2 regions of the Yersinia hibernica genome follow, and region 2 is predicted to be linked to the other one. Evidence: predicted binding sites of a transcription regulator. Region 2 holds the regulator's gene; the other holds the start of a gene.

Region 1 (8,384 bases), 360 kb from region 2:
ACCAAGCGACAGAACCGATAATATCCTGCTCTGCCAACCGGTAATCAAACCGCAGAGAATCATTAAATTGCTTAAAACGCTGATCTGCTGCCTGACTGAACCGTCCGCCCCACAATGCCATAATTTTGCTTCCCTAGATCGCTAAATAGAAATTCATAATAGTCTGTTTGAACAGTATTAAGCCAGAATGCGCGTACCAATCGGTACCCCATTAAACAATGCTGGCAACTGATCTGCATGACGCCAACTGGCGATATCCACCGGGCGGCCCAATGAACGAGCCGCATCCAGCGCCGCATTCACTTTAACCACCATGCCGTCAGTAATGATGCCCTGAGCAATAAGTTGCTCGGCTTTTTGTGCTGTCATTTCCGCAATGCGCTGGCCTTTACCATCTAAAATGCCGCTGACATCCGACAGTAAAATCAAATCTGCTCCCAGTGTCGCCGCCAAAGCCGTCGCCGCCTGGTCGGCATTCACATTCATCAATTTGCCATCAACAGTAATACCGATAGAGCTGATGATTGGCATGTAATCTGCTGCCAGTAAGGTTTGCACCAATGCGGCAGAGCCGGGCAAAGCTTTACCTACGTGGCCCAGCTCGGCATCTAATGGTGTGACCTCAACCGTATTACCATCACCCAGACATAAACCGACGGCATTAATTTGGTGTTTTACCGCCCAAGCCAGCAGGGTTTTATTGGCTGTGCCCGCTAATGCACCAGTGATAATGTCAATCTGATCGGCTGGGGTCACGCGCAGGCCGTTTTTCTTCACTACCGGCAGGGCGAGTTTTTTCATCAAATCATCCACCAGACAACCACCGCCGTGCATAATCACAAGCGGGCGCTCATGTTTCTCACGATAGGTCACCAATGCAGTAAACAGGCGCTCCAACGCTTCTTCGCTGTCCAGCAACACGCCACCTAATTTAATGACCAACGGGTTCATCATGTTTCGCCTCAATATAATTGGATAAAAATGTCAGTTTCGACTCGGTGACAAACCCTGCTGTGACTTACAGCAGGGACTGAGTTTGCGCAAAGCCAAAACGTATATTCATGCATTGCACGGCCTGAGCTGCGGCCCCTTTCAGCAGGTTATCTTCTGTCGCGACAATAATTAAATGTTCGCCCTGTACCGAGAAACCGATGTCACAGAAAGGCAAACCCACCACCGCTTTTAGTGCCGGAACACCTTGCTTATAAAGCCGCACCAGTGGCTTATCCTGATAAGCACGGTGGTATGCCTCAGCAATATCTGCTGCTGTGACCCCCGCTTTCAGGCGGCAAGTGATGGTCGCCAAGATACCCCGGGCGAAATTACCTAAGTGCGGAGTAAAAATCACCGGCGTGCCAAGGTGGGCGACTATTTCCGGCTGATGGCGATGATTAAATAAACCGTACGGCTGTAAGCTCACTTCACAGAAACTATTACCCATACTGGCTTTGCGGCCCGCGCCACTCACACCACTGACGGCATTAATCACCGGCCATTGTGCTTCATTAAGTAAATCGCCATCAACCAATGGCTTAAGCGCCAATTGGGATGCGGTTGGGTAGCAACCCGGCACGGCAATCAATTGCGCCTGTTTAATTTCTTCGGCTTGCCATTCCGCTAATCCATAGACGGCTTTATCCAGCCAATCAGCATGTTGATGTTCAAAGCCGTAATATTGACTGTAGAAAGCGACATCCTGAACCCGGAATGCGCCGGAGAGGTCAAATACCACACAGCCCGCAGCCAGGAATTGGGGGGCTAAATCATGGCTGACCTCATGGGCGGTGGCGAGGAACACAACATCCACACCTTTTGCCGCCTGAGCCACATCCACCAAGGGTTGTAGCGGCAGATCGATTACACCTTTTAGTTGCGGATGCAGATCAGAAAGTAATTTTCCTGCATCTGCACTTTGCGCTGAAACCGTTAAACCGGTTATGTTCATATGTGGGTGTCGATGAAGGTAAGCCGTAAGCTCCGCTCCGGCATAACCACTGGCACCAACAATCAGCGTATTCAACATGGGTTTAGTTTACCTTCTGACTTAATTGTATTTATGCGTTTAAAGACATAAATACTCAAAACCATTATTTGGGTTCTCAGCAAGGTTTTACTGTTCCCCCACGTGATTGAGCATTGACATTTTCGTAAGTTTAAGGGTGTTTTTAGGTTCCCTTACGCTCAAGCTTAATGTATTTTTATTCACAATTAATGCATGAATATTGATACTACCCTAACCAAAGGCTGTCAACAGTGAAGATGAAATTACCTCCATTTATTGAGCTGTATCGGGCATTAATCGCCACACCATCGATCAGCGCAACCGATAGTGCTCTCGACCAAAGTAATGAGTCGCTAATCAACTTGTTGGCCGGATGGTTTGCTGATCTGGGTTTTCGTGTCGAAATCCAGCCTGTGCCTGATGCTCGCCACAAATTTAATCTGCTCGCCTCTATAGGTGAAGGTCAAGGTGGCTTGCTGCTGGCGGGCCACACCGATACCGTCCCCTATGATGAAGGGCGCTGGACACGCGACCCATTCACCCTGACCGAGCATGACAATAAACTGTATGGTTTGGGTAGCGCCGATATGAAAGGCTTTTTTGCCTTTATTCTCGATGCCGTGCGCGATCTTGATGCCAGCAAACTGAGCAAGCCGCTGTATATCTTGGCGACTGCCGATGAAGAAACCACCATGGCAGGCGCGCGTTATTTTGCCGCGTCTACCCAGCTGCGCCCCGACTTCGCCATTATTGGTGAACCTACCTCACTGCAACCGGTGCGGGCCCACAAAGGGCATATTTCCAATGCTATCCGCATTACTGGCCAGTCCGGCCACTCCAGCGACCCCGCCCGCGGTGTTAACGCCATTGATTTGATGCATGAATCAATTACCGAGCTTATGAAGCTGCGCACCACCCTGCAAGAGCGCTACAACAATCCGGCATTTGCCATTCCTTATCCGACAATGAATTTTGGTCATATTAATGGTGGTGATGCCGCAAACCGCATCTGTGCTTGCTGTGAATTACATATGGATATCCGCCCATTACCGGGCCTGACCTTAAGTGATCTGAATGAATTGATGACTGAAGCATTGGCACCAGTGAGTGCGCGCTGGCCGGGCCGCTTGAGTATTGATGAACTGCATCCGCCAATTCCAGGCTATGAATGTCCGACGGATCATCATATGGTCGGAGTTATCGAAAAATTACTGGGTGAGCGCACGGCAGTGGTTAACTATTGCACCGAAGCGCCATTTATTCAGCAAATTTGCCCGACATTGGTGTTAGGCCCCGGGTCTATCAATCAAGCCCATCAGCCGGATGAATTTATTGATATGGCCTTTATCGAGCCAACCCGCGAGCTGATTGGCCAGTTAGTTGACCATTTCTGTCAGCAAAAATAACTCGTATGGGGTAGGCGGATCAATATTGCCGATAAGCTAGGCTGATAATCTGGCTGCAGTAATTAAATTTCAGCAATATCCCTAAAAATGATGTTTTTTTGCTGAAAATAGTGTCAATTGGGGTATGGAATTGAACGTGGCGAGTGGATTTGTCCATCTTAGCCTTTTAGATGAAACTAATTTACAAAAAGAAACCATAAAAGTTTATACCCAAAGTCATTGGTGTTGCTGGTTGGCAGCAAGTGAACGAATCCCGATGCGCTGACACTGGTCAGTCATTTGGTTGAGTGAGCGCCGCTAACCACCCTGCGGCGTCAAGGGTGAAGGGGATATGGGTCAGGGGTCATATGAACGAACAATATTCCGCAATGCGAAGTAACGTCAGTATGCTCGGCAAACTACTCGGAGACACCATCAAGGAAGCACTCGGCGAACACATCCTTGATAGAGTAGAAACCATCCGTAAATTATCTAAATCTTCGCGTGCTGGTAATGAAGCGAGCCGTCAAGAACTGCTGACAACGCTGCAAAATTTATCTAACGACGAGCTGCTGCCGGTAGCCCGTGCTTTTAGCCAATTTCTCAATCTGACGAATACGGCAGAGCAATATCACAGTATTTCGCCACACGGTGAAGCCGCAAGTAATCCGGAAGCCCTGGCTCAACTGTTCACCCGCTTAAAAGACAAAAAGCTGAGTGACAAAGACATGCGCCGCGCGGTTGATGAGTTGTCCATTGAGCTGGTGTTGACCGCTCACCCAACTGAAATCACCCGCCGCACCCTGATTCATAAACTGGTCGAAGTGAATACTTGCCTGAGCCAGTTGGATCACAATGATTTAGCCGATTACGAACGCAACAAGATCATGCGTCGTTTGCGGCAGTTAGTCGCACAATCATGGCATACTGACGAAATTCGCAAAATCCGCCCCTCCCCGGTTGATGAAGCCAAATGGGGCTTTGCCGTGGTTGAAAATAGTCTATGGGAGGGTGTGCCTGCCTTTTTGCGTGAATTTAACGAGCAGCTGCAAAACTCCCTTGATTACCGCTTGCCAGTAGAGGCGGTGCCGATTCGCTTCACATCATGGATGGGCGGCGACCGCGACGGTAACCCCAATGTCACCGCTGAAATTACCCGCCATGTGCTGTTACTGAGCCGCTGGAAAGCGACCGATTTGTTCCTGCGTGATATTCAGGTGTTGGTGTCTGAGCTTTCCATGTCGGAATGTACGCCAGCACTGCGCGAGCTGGCGGGCGGTGAGGAAGTGCTCGAGCCTTACCGTGAACTGATGAAGCGCGTGCGCACCCAGTTGACCAACACTCAGGCCTATCTGGAAAGCCGCTTAAAAGGCGAGCGGGTATTGCCGCCAACCGACTTGCTGGTCAGCAATGACCAACTATGGGATCCGCTTTACGCGTGTTATCAGTCGCTGAAAACCTGTGGCATGGAAATCATCGCCAATGGCCAATTACTGGATACCCTGCGCCGGGTGCGCTGTTTTGGTGTGCCATTGGTGCGCATTGATGTGCGCCAGGAAAGCACCCGCCACACCGATGCTATTGCTGAACTGACCCGTTATTTGGGCTTGGGCGATTATGAAAGCTGGTCTGAGGCGGATAAACAAGCCTTCCTGATTCGTGAATTGAACTCCAAACGCCCATTGGTGCCGCTGAAATGGGAACCGAGTGCCGACACCCAAGAAGTGTTGGAAACTTGCCGAGTGATTGCCGAGGCACCGCAGGGCTCTATCGCCGCTTACGTGATTTCTATGGCCAAAGTGCCATCGGACGTGCTGGCGGTGCATTTGCTACTGAAAGAGGCCGGTTGCCCATTCACTCTGCCGGTCGCGCCACTGTTCGAAACCTTGGATGACCTGAATAACGCCGACGACGTGATGACCCAGTTACTGAATATCGACTGGTATCGCGGCCTGATCCAAGGCAAACAAATGGTGATGATTGGCTATTCTGACTCGGCGAAAGATGCCGGGGTGATGGCCGCGTCTTGGGCGCAATATCGCGCACAGGATGCGCTAATCAAAACCTGCGAGAAAGCGGGTATTTCGCTGACACTGTTCCATGGCCGTGGCGGTTCAATCGGCCGTGGTGGCGCACCAGCCCATGCTGCACTGCTTTCTCAGCCTCCGGGTAGCCTGAAAGGCGGCTTACGCGTTACCGAACAAGGCGAAATGATTCGCTTTAAATTTGGTTTACCGGAAGTCACTATCAGCAGCTTAGCCCTGTATGCCAGTGCGGTGCTGGAAGCCAATTTGTTGCCGCCGCCAGAGCCGAAGAAAGAATGGAGTGAGGTGATGGATTTGCTGTCGGATGCGTCCTGCGATATGTATCGCGGCTACGTACGTGAAAATCCAGAATTTGTCCCTTATTTCCGCGCGGCCACGCCCGAGCAAGAGTTGGGCAAACTGCCATTGGGATCACGCCCAGCGAAACGCCGCCCGAATGGCGGTGTGGAAAGTCTGCGCGCCATCCCATGGATTTTCGCCTGGACGCAAAACCGCCTAATGCTGCCGGCCTGGTTGGGCGCGGGTGCCGGTTTACAAAAAGCGGTTGATGCCGGTAAGAAAGAAACATTAGCCGCCATGTGTCGTGACTGGCCATTCTTCTCAACCCGGATTGGCATGCTGGAAATGGTGTTCGCCAAGGCTGATTTGTGGCTGGCTGAATATTATGACCAGCGTCTGGTGGATAAATCACTGTGGCCGCTGGGCCAGCAATTGCGCGACCAATTAGAAGCGGACATTAAAGTGGTACTGGCCATTGCCAACGACGACCACTTAATGGCTGATTTGCCGTGGATTGCGGAATCTATCGCGTTGCGTAACGTGTATACCGACCCATTAAACGTGCTGCAAGCCGAGCTATTGCACCGTTCGCGCCAACAAGAACACCCGGATGCCCGTGTTGAGCAAGCATTGATGGTGACGATTGCCGGTGTGGCGGCGGGGATGCGCAATACCGGCTAGCGCCAGTAGAATTATCGGGCATAAAAATACAAAGCGGGCCAAGTGCCCGTTTTTTTATTGCTAAATCAATAGCTGGCATTCATTCCATCACGAGCCACTATGTTTAGCATCGATTTGTGCAAGAGAGTTATTGGCTGCGAGCTTACTATTGCGCCTTACAAACCATTTTTATTAAAATTATTAGGAGTCAATATGGGTTTCAACGTAGCGAGCATCCGAAGTGCCATTACTACGGCGGTTAAGCATACGAATGCGGATGGCCGTTTTCATAAAGCAGATATGAAAACACTGGCTGGCCAGATGAAAGAAATAAAAAATAGTAGTAATTTTATGAAGATGGACAATCAGATCCCCGAACAAGATGCTGATAAATTTACTAATAATATCAACAGCATGATCAAAACATTGAACTCACAGGGTTCAGGCATGCATAAAGAAAAAATGGGTGTACTGACTGAGCTAAAAACCCAATTAAAATCTATTACTTCACAAAACAGTAATAAAGGCATTTCTTCAATTTCCGACAAGGAAATAAAAGCTATTAAACAACAAGACGATAAATACTCTTTTAATCTAAATGTAAGCCCTAGTTTAAGCTTAGGTAGCAACACACCATCACACAGACAGGATTGTAATTAAAACAAAAGCCTATTTCAGTTTGATATAACCAACCCGCCAACCGGCGGGCTTAATTTTAACTACGGCCTCACTCCCAGAGTATGGCAAATGGCATAGCTCAATTCTGCCCGGTTCAGGGTGTAGAAATGGAAATCCTTCACCCCTTCGCGACTGAGGATTTTCACCATGTCCATGGCGACCGATGCGCCGACCATTTTGCGGGTTTCTGGGTCGTCATCCAGCCCTTCAAAAATAGTGGTCATCCAGTTAGGCACGCGCACATTGGTCATGGTGGCAAAGCGCTGCAGCTGCTTAAAGTTAGATACCGGCAAAATGCCCGGCACTATCTCCACGTCAATACCGGCCGCCACACAGCGGTCACGAAAACGCAGATAACTTTCCACATCAAAGAAGAACTGAGTGATGGCGCGATTAGCACCGGCATCAATTTTGCGTTTTAAATTAATCAGGTCAGCTTGCGCACTTTTCGCTTCTGGGTGCACTTCCGGGTAAGCCGCCACTGAGATATCAAAATCACCGACATCTTTTAATAAGCCCACTAAATCAGAGGCATACATTTCCGGCTTGCCGCTATCTGGCGGCAAATCACCGCGCAGTGCCACAATATGGCGGATGCCGCTATTCCAGTAATCAGTGGCGATATCACGTAACTGAGTTGGCGATGCATCAATGCAAGTCAGATGCGGCGCGGCCTCAAGACCGGTGCGCTCTTTAATGTCTTTGATGATGCTGTGAGTGCGGTCGCGCTCACCGGAGTTAGCACCATAAGTCACTGAAACAAATTTAGGTTTCAGTGTGCTCAGGCGGTCAATTGAATTCCACAGGGTGTCTTCCATCTCGCTAGTACGCGGCGGGAAAAATTCAAAAGAAACATTAATTTGGCCTTGCAGCTCTGCCAAACTTTGATTCAGCGCTTCCCGCTGGTTTGCGTGGAAAAAACTCATACCCTGTTACCCCATGGCCTGTTGTCATCGTGTTGATGACTGATGTTATCTGTCATTTTTATTTTATAAGCGTCTATACGTTTAGACGTCTAAATAGAAAATGACCGAAGTTGGCGAAAGAGTCAACTTTTAAATAAGTTTAAGCGATGATTATTGTTCACACGCAATATGTAGAAAATTCATGGCGGGGATTAGGTGATATTTTGCCTCCCCGACGCCCGGTAGAGGAGGCAAATAAGTGCGGATTTACAGCAGTTGGGACAGGCGGTTTAAATCGGACTGAATAGCTCCAGCGGTGACATCACGCCCCGCCCCTGGGCCACGAATAACCAATGGGTTATCGCGATACCAACGGCTCTCAATGGCGAATACGTTGTCGCAAGGTAGCAAGGAGGCCAATGGATGGTCA
Region 2 (8,384 bases):
ACAATTCTCGACCAATTGAACTCGGATGTTGTTCTTATCAATCAATTGGGCCATTACATTATCAGTGGCGGTGGCAAACGTATCCGCCCGATGATCGCTGTTTTGGTGGCTCGAGCACTGGGCTATCAGGGCAGTAAGCATATCACGGTCGCCGCATTGATTGAATTTATCCATACCGCCACGCTGCTGCATGATGATGTGGTCGATGAATCAGATATGCGCCGGGGTAAAGCCACCGCTAATGCTGCATTTGGCAATGCTGCCAGCGTGCTGGTGGGTGACTACATCTATACCCGCTCATTCCAGATGATGACCAGCCTTGAATCACTGCGTGTCCTGACATTGATGTCAGCCGCAACCAACGTGATTGCTGAAGGCGAAGTTTTGCAGCTCATGAACTGCAATAACCCGGACATCACTGAAGAAAACTATATGCAGGTCATCTATAGCAAAACCGCGCGCTTGTTCGAAGCTGCATCGCAGTCTGCTGCCATACTGGCAGATGCCAGTGAAGAACAAGAGCTGGCCTTGCAGAATTATGGCCGCTATCTGGGCACGGCTTTCCAACTTATTGATGATCTGCTGGATTACAGTTCCGATGGCACCACTTTAGGTAAAAATACCGGTGATGACCTGAATGAGGGCAAGCCAACACTGCCTTTACTGCATGCAATGAATCATGGCACGCCAGAACAAGCCGCCATGATTCGACGGGCGATTGAAGAAGGAAATGGCCGCCATTTACTCACACCGGTATTAGTTGCAATGCAGCAGTGCGGCTCACTGGATTATACGCGCCAGCGTGCTGAGGAAGAAGCTGATAAAGCCATTGCGGCTTTGCAGGTTCTCCCTGACAGCGAATATCGCCAAGCTCTGGAAGGGTTGGCGCACATTGCTGTACAACGTTCATTTTAAGAAATTATTTAGAAACTCCGGCGCAATGGTCGGAGTTTTTTCATTGGTCACAAAAACAGCAACTCATCCACACTAATCTGCCGTCAATCGCTCTATTAGACTTTTAGCGCCCTCACGAAAAATAAATGTAATGACTTGCTCACGTTCAGCCTCGGTAAAACGATAATAGGCTTCAACCCATAGTACCAGCGGGTCTTGTCGCGTCGCCGTATACTGGGCAGGTTCTTCCCTTAACTGCAATGAATTCAATATGGTGATAGGCAAGCTCTCAATATGATATTCGACAGCCTTCCCTTGAACACCACGGCGGCGGCGCTGTTCCCATCCCTCACGTTTAGCCATGAGGTTTACTCCTTGTGGTGATGACGGTAATCCATCAAGACCTGCCAACTCCTTAGCGGCAAACCACTCTTTTTTCATGGCGTTGCTTCCTAATATGCGTTGTGACACAAAAAAGGAATATTTAGAAAACATTTAAAATCTTTCAGAAAATAAATGTTACTATGCTTCTAAATGATTACTTTATGTTCACAGTACGATTAACAATGTACCGTTATTTATATCACTAACACGTCAGCCACTTAGAAAAAAAAAGGATTAAAGATGATTTTAAGGAAATCTGATTGGCACCCAGCCGACATCATTGCTGCGCTACGTAAAAAAGACACCACTTTGGCAGCGCTATCTCGCAAAGCAGGGTTAAGCTCATCCACGCTTGCTAATGCGCTAACCCGCCCTTGGCCTAAGGGGGAATGGTTGATTGCAGAATGCCTGGACATTCATCCTTCCGAAATCTGGCCAACTCGCTATTTTGACGCAAAAACTGGCGATCTTCTGGATCGCAAAATGAGGATACGGCAACCTATTACTCAGCCATAAAAAAACCGCCGATATACTGCTGCGGCGGTTGATGGCGTGATTTCAGGGGCTGCTTTAGCCCCTGCTACACTGATTTATTTCACAAACTGCTCGCCTAACTCAATATCTTTGTGCAGCACATCCAGCATGCTGTTCAGTGCCTGTTGTTCAAAAGCACTCAGTTTGCCGATATCTTTACGTTCTGCCACGCCGTCTTTACCCAAGAGAATAGGCTGCGCGAAGAAACGAGCATATTTGCCGTCGCCCTCAACGTAAGAACATTCCACCACATTACTCTCGCCTTGCAGAGCGCGAACCAAAGAAAGGCCAAAGCGCGCAGCAGCCTGCCCCATAGACAGAGTCGCAGACCCGCCACCGGCTTTAGCTTCAACAACTTCAGTCCCTGCATTCTGGATACGCTTAGTCAGATCAATAACTTCTTGCTCTGTGAAGCTGATTCCTGGAATTTGTGAAAGTAATGGCAGGATGGTAACACCTGAGTGGCCGCCAATAACCGGCACTTCGATATCCTGAGGTTGCTTGCCTTTCAGCTCAGCAACAAAGGTGTTCGAACGAATGGTGTCCAGTGTAGTAATACCGAATAATTTATTTTTGTCGTAAACACCGGCTTTTTTCAGCACTTCGGCTGCAATCGCCACCGTGGTATTAACCGGGTTAGTAATAATACCGATTAATGCTTTCGGGCAAGTGCGGGCAATTTGCTCAACCAGATTACGAACGATACCCGCGTTGACATTGAACAAGTCTGAACGGTCCATGCCGGGTTTACGTGCAACACCCGCAGAAATCAGAACAATATCTGCCCCTTGTAGGGCCGGGGTAGCATCTTCACCGCTGAAGCCTTTAATATTAACAGCGGTCGGAATATGGCTCAGATCAACCGCAACACCAGGGGTCACTGGCGCGATATCATATAAAGAGAGGTCTGAACCTGAAGGAAGCTGGGTCTTGAGTAGAAGAGCGAGGGCCTGGCCGATACCACCAGCGGCACCGAGAACTGCAACTTTCATCCTATACTCCTTATTATATTTAATTTAAATTTGCCGTGAATTCATCTATTTACGAACCTTAGTTTATTGCGATTTTAAACACAATCTATTAACAGTCAGATTGAGATATCACGCATCAAAAAAGCGCATAAGGTTGGTGTATTTTAGATTAAATCGCTTATTCATTAATGATATAGCGCACATTATTCTAAAATTCCTTCACGGTATTCGTGACCGGTTAATCGGCGGTTACATTACACCCTTCCTTTACATCAAAACAACATCATTTTAATAACATTTTAGTTACTCGACTCGAATGTTAATAAAAGTTGATTTAGCATAATCGTAACAGCAGGATAATGTTACAATTCCAGCGCACCTTGATATCAGTGCTTTTATCACCAATACTCTATAGTCGTGTTGAATAAAAATTCATTTATATGCATAATAATCCTATTCACTATTGACTGTTCAGGGCACAAAAAATGCGTAACCCCGCCAAACAAGAAGATCTTATCAAGGCGTTTAAAGCGTTATTGAAAGAAGAGAAATTCAGTTCTCAAGGCGAAATTGTTTTGGCCTTGCAGGAAGAAGGCTTTGAAAATATTAACCAGTCCAAAGTTTCGCGCATGTTGACCAAATTTGGTGCGGTCAGAACGCGTAATGCAAAAATGGAGATGGTTTACTGTTTGCCTGCTGAATTAGGGGTTCCGACAACCAGCAGCCCGCTCAAAAATCTGGTATTAGATGTCGATTATAATGATTCGGTTGTGGTGATTAATACCAGCCCAGGAGCGGCCCAATTGATCGCCCGTCTGCTGGACTCATTAGGTAAAGCGGAAGGTATTCTCGGCAGCATCGCGGGGGATGACACTATTTTCACTACTCCAGCTAGGGGTTTCACCGTCGAACAGTTACATGAGGCTATCCTCCGTTTGTTCGAACAAGAACTTTAATTCACGGCCAATATTCTGATGCGGCTTTTATATGCCGCATTATCTCTTTTCATGTTTATCTCTATTGCCTGCCTACCATAAATAGGGCATTTAGCTGCCATTACTGTTTAAAACCACCAGACAACCCTGTTTTTATTCTCTTTATGGTGAAAGTCACCATAACTTTTCGCACTTTTGGTCAAAAGAACTTATCAATTTGATAAGATTACATTTTTTTGTAAAACAGCTGTTTTTTAATCATTTTTTATTCCTTTTTGTTCTTAAAAAATAGTAACTCACGATAAAGTGACGTTAAATATTATTAGCGCGCTATTAATATTCTTAGTGACTAGCTGTATACTCATTTTCGTGACGTAAATCACACTTCCATCGAAGTGATAAAAGAATAAATAGAGGCAATAATATGAAAGTTAAAACTACAATCGCAACCATAAGCATTCTATCTGCTCTGTCATTTGGTGTTTTTTCAGCTGATTCAATCAGTGAAAATCAAGCAGTTAACTTGCAGCCGATGGGGACTATTTCCGTCAGTGGCTTGAATGGAGCGCCTTCTGATATTCGTCAGGCATTGTCTGATAAAGCAGATACCATGGGGGCTAAAGCATACAAAGTTATCGAAGCACGCGAAGAGAATAATTGGCACGCAACAGCCAAGATTTATAAATAAAATTCAGCTGCCAGAGTGAAAGTAAATGCCCCGCTCAGAGGGGCATACTTTGGAACATGATGGTTTATTCAATCTGTTGAGATATTCATTGCAGCAGATTGAATAGAATATTCATTGAAACAAGTTGGTCAGTTCAATCTGCACAACAACCGAATAATCCCTCGTCGTCTATCCGACGAACCCTTTTCCCCCGCTCGACGGGGGCTTTTTTTATCCACTTTAATCCTGAGGCAGTGATTCCTGTTCGGCTTTTTTATCTAATTCACTCAACAGCTTATCGTGAATTCCACCAAACCCGCCGTTGCTCATCACCAAAATGTGATCACCCGGCTGCGCCGCTTTCACAATCATATCAACCAGAGTATCAATGTCAGCGCTCCAATGCGCGGGCTGAATACAGGCTTCAGCCACTTCCACCACTTGCCAAGGAATATGTTGCGGCTGGAACAGAAATACTTCATCCGCGCGCCCTAATGAGGGGGCGAGTTCGTTTTTGCATAACCCCAATTTCATGGTGTTAGAACGCGGTTCCAGCACCGCCAAAATGCGCGCCGTGCCGCCGACTTTGCTGCGCAGAGCCGCTAATGTGGCAAGGATGGCCGTTGGGTGATGAGCAAAATCATCATAAACCGTGACACCATGAGCTTCACCGCGTAATTCCAACCGGCGACGGGCATTAATAAAATCCCCGAGAGCGCGACATGCATCTGCGGGCAAGACGCCAACATGGCGGGCTGCTGCAATAGCCATCAAGCCATTATGCATATTGTGTTCGCCCACCAGTGACCAACTGACCTCACCGACTAATTCCCCCTCAAGGAGCACTTCATAGACACTGGCATCCGTCGATACTTTACGGGCCAACCAACTGCCACTTTCGCCGACAAACTCTTGCTCACTCCAGCATCCCATCGCCATCACCTGTTTTAGGTGGTTATCATTATCTGGAACAATGATTTTACCCTGCCCCGGCACAATGCGAACCAAATGGTGGAATTGTTTTTGGATAGCCTTGAGATCATCAAAAATATCAGCATGATCAAACTCAAGGTTATTCATGATCAAAGTTCTTGGGCTGTAGTGAACAAATTTAGAGCGCTTATCAAAGAAGGCGCAATCATATTCATCAGCTTCAATCACAAAGAATGGGCTATTCCCTAGACGCGCGGAGACGTCGAAATTACCCGGAACCCCACCAATGACAAACCCTGGCTCATAGCCACAGGCTTCTAGGATCCAGGCCACCATCCCGGCGGTGGTGGTTTTGCCGTGAGTTCCGGCTACCGCCAATACCCAGCGCCCGGGCAACACGTGGTCATGTAACCACTCAGGGCCGGAAACATAAGGAATACCTTGCTCTAATACTGCTTCAACACACGGATTACCACGGGTCATAGCATTGCCGATGATAACTAAATCAGGCACTGGGTTGAGCTGCACAGGATCATAACCCTGAATCAAGTCGATCCCCTGGTTTTCCAGCAGCGTGCTCATCGGGGGATACACGTTAGCATCCGATCCCGTCACTTCATGACCCAATGAGCGAGCAAGCATTGCCAGCCCGCCCATAAAAGTGCCGCAGATACCTAATATGTGAATACGCATAAATTTTCCGGATTAATCAGCTTCGAGTTTGCACCCATTCTACCGCTCAGAATCAAAGAGAAGAAATGGAATTGCCTATGAATCATTATCTCCTTTGGGCTACACTGCGAACATCAAGTGTATTGGGTGCGAATAAATCGATATTTAACCGTAGATTCAGGGATTGTGTCATGAAAACGTTAGGCGAATTCATCGTTGAGAAACAACTGGATTTCTCTCACGCCACCGGCGAATTAACTGCATTACTTTCAGCAATCAAACTTGGCGCCAAAATTATCCACCGCGATATCAATAAAGCGGGTCTGGTTGATATTTTAGGTGCTAGCGGTGTTTCCAATATTCAGGGCGAAGACCAGATGAAACTGGACTTATTTGCCAATGAAAAATTGAAAGCCGCCCTTAAAGCTCGTGGGGAAGTGGCGGGTATCGCCTCCGAAGAAGAAGATGATATTGTTATCTTTGATGGTGGACGAGCAGAAAATGCCAAATATGTGGTTCTGATGGACCCGCTAGATGGCTCTTCAAATATTGATGTCAATGTGTCCGTCGGGACTATTTTCTCTATCTATCGCCGCATTACCCCATTTGGCACCCCCATTACTGAAGCTGACTTCCTGCAACCGGGCACCAAGCAAGTTGCAGCAGGTTATGTGGTGTATGGTTCGTCGACCATGTTGGTGTATACCACGGGCTATGGCGTCCACACTTTCACTTATGATCCGTCGCTGGGTGTTTTCTGTTTATCCGGCGAAAAAGTGCGTTATCCCGCAACCGGTTGCATGTATTCCATCAATGAGGGGAACTACATTAAATTCCCGCTGGGTGTGAAGAAATACATCAAATATTGCCAAGAGCAGGATGAAGCGACCAAGCGCCCTTACACTTCGCGCTACATTGGCTCACTGGTGGCCGATTTCCATCGCAACCTATTGAAAGGCGGCATCTATATTTATCCAAGCACCGCCAGCCACCCACAAGGGAAACTGCGCTTGCTGTATGAATGCAACCCAATGGCATTTCTGGCGGAGCAAGCCGGAGGGAAAGCCACTGATGGGGTTAACCGCATTCTGGATATCGTGCCGGAAAAACTGCACCAGCGCGCACCTTTCTTCGTCGGCACCAAATCCATGGTTGAAGATGCAGAAGGTTTTATCGCTAAATTCCCAGATGAAGAAGTGCAGTAATTATCGGCAATCATTTCACAAGCCACCGGTGGGTGGCTTGATGTATGTCAGAGAGCAGCGGCACCTAAGCCGCTGTTTTTTATGCTACAACAGCGAATTTATCGCCTTGCAATTTAAATACCGCCATACTGGCTGACAGCGCATCAGCTTGCTCTTCTAATGAGTGTGTCGCGGCCGCGGCTTGCTCAACTAATGCGGCGTTCTGTTGCGCGACTTGATCCATTTGCGCAATAGCCACATTCACTTGCTCAATTCCACTGCTTTGCTCATAAGAAGCCGCAGAAATTTCGCGCATTAATGCGGTCACCCGGCCGACTTCGTCGGCAATCTCATGCATGGTTTTTCCTGCCGATTCAGCCATATCCGCACCTTCCCGCACCCGGTTTTGTGATTCGATAATTAAGTCTTTAATTTCTTTGGCTGACTGTGCGCTACGTTGTGCCAAATTACGCACTTCACCGGCAACCACGGCAAAGCCGCGCCCTTGCTCACCGGCTCTGGCCGCCTCAACCGCCGCGTTAAGTGCCAGAATATTAGTCTGAAATGCAATGCCATCAATCACGGCAATAATATCCGAGATACGCCGTGAGCTGGTGGTTATGGCCTGCATTTTATCCACCACATGGCTGACCGCTTCACTCCCTTTACTGGCAATATCCGACACACTCATCGCCAGGCGATTGGCTTGATCCGAGTTTTCTGCATTCATTTTTACCGTCGAAGTCAACTGCTCCATACTGGCCGCAGTTTGCTCTAATGAAGACGCCGACTCTTCCGTTCGTTCAGCCAAATGGCTATTACCCGCGGCTAATTCCCGCGAACCGACCCCAATTTGCCCCCCCACATCCCGCACATTACTGACAGAAACCACCAGCGATTGCTGCATGGTTTCCAGTGCTCTTGCCAGTCGAGCTAACTCCGTATTGCCCTCACTGTTAATACTGTGGGTCAAATCACCAGCAGCTATATATTCCAACTGATGAATTGATTGTTCCAGCGGTTGCAAAATAATGTATTTAAGTGCAAACCACGCCAGTACCGCAGAGAACAAAGTGATCAATCCCGCAGCCACAATGATGGCCAATTTAATTTTGGCGGCATTATTGGCTTTAGTGATTTGCAGTTGGCCAGCATTCAGCGCATAACTGCGAAAAGTGGCGACATCATTATTAAAAGCTTTGCTGATAGC

The links. The regulator ArgR, encoded in region 2, controls arginine synthesis, uptake and breakdown. The targets are predictions, from matches to a motif close to ANTGAATAAAAATACANT.
Region 1: the regulator ArgR is predicted to act here: its motif matches at 2,190-2,207, upstream of argC (N-acetyl-gamma-glutamyl-phosphate reductase).

The regions. Positions count from the first base shown of each region.
Region 1 covers NZ_CP032487.1:122,556-130,939, reverse strand. Annotated here, with positions in the region: gene argH (argininosuccinate lyase) at 1-121, opposite strand, end outside; gene argB (acetylglutamate kinase) at 178-951, opposite strand; gene argC (N-acetyl-gamma-glutamyl-phosphate reductase) at 1,019-2,023, opposite strand; gene argE (acetylornithine deacetylase) at 2,260-3,408, shown strand; gene ppc (phosphoenolpyruvate carboxylase) at 3,756-6,392, shown strand; gene D5F51_RS00595 (hypothetical protein) at 6,492-7,031, shown strand; gene metF (methylenetetrahydrofolate reductase) at 7,091-7,975, opposite strand; gene D5F51_RS00585 (bifunctional aspartate kinase/homoserine dehydrogenase II) at 8,222-8,384, opposite strand, start outside.
Region 2 covers NZ_CP032487.1:482,616-490,999, reverse strand. Annotated here, with positions in the region: gene ispB (octaprenyl diphosphate synthase) at 1-915, shown strand, start outside; gene D5F51_RS02355 (DNA-binding protein) at 988-1,335, opposite strand; gene D5F51_RS02350 (helix-turn-helix domain-containing protein) at 1,519-1,794, shown strand; gene mdh (malate dehydrogenase) at 1,869-2,804, opposite strand; gene argR (transcriptional regulator ArgR) at 3,269-3,739, shown strand; gene yhcN (peroxide/acid stress response protein YhcN) at 4,143-4,406, shown strand; gene mpl (UDP-N-acetylmuramate:L-alanyl-gamma-D-glutamyl-meso-diaminopimelate ligase) at 4,626-6,011, opposite strand; gene fbp (class 1 fructose-bisphosphatase) at 6,182-7,195, shown strand; gene D5F51_RS02320 (methyl-accepting chemotaxis protein) at 7,275-8,384, opposite strand, start outside.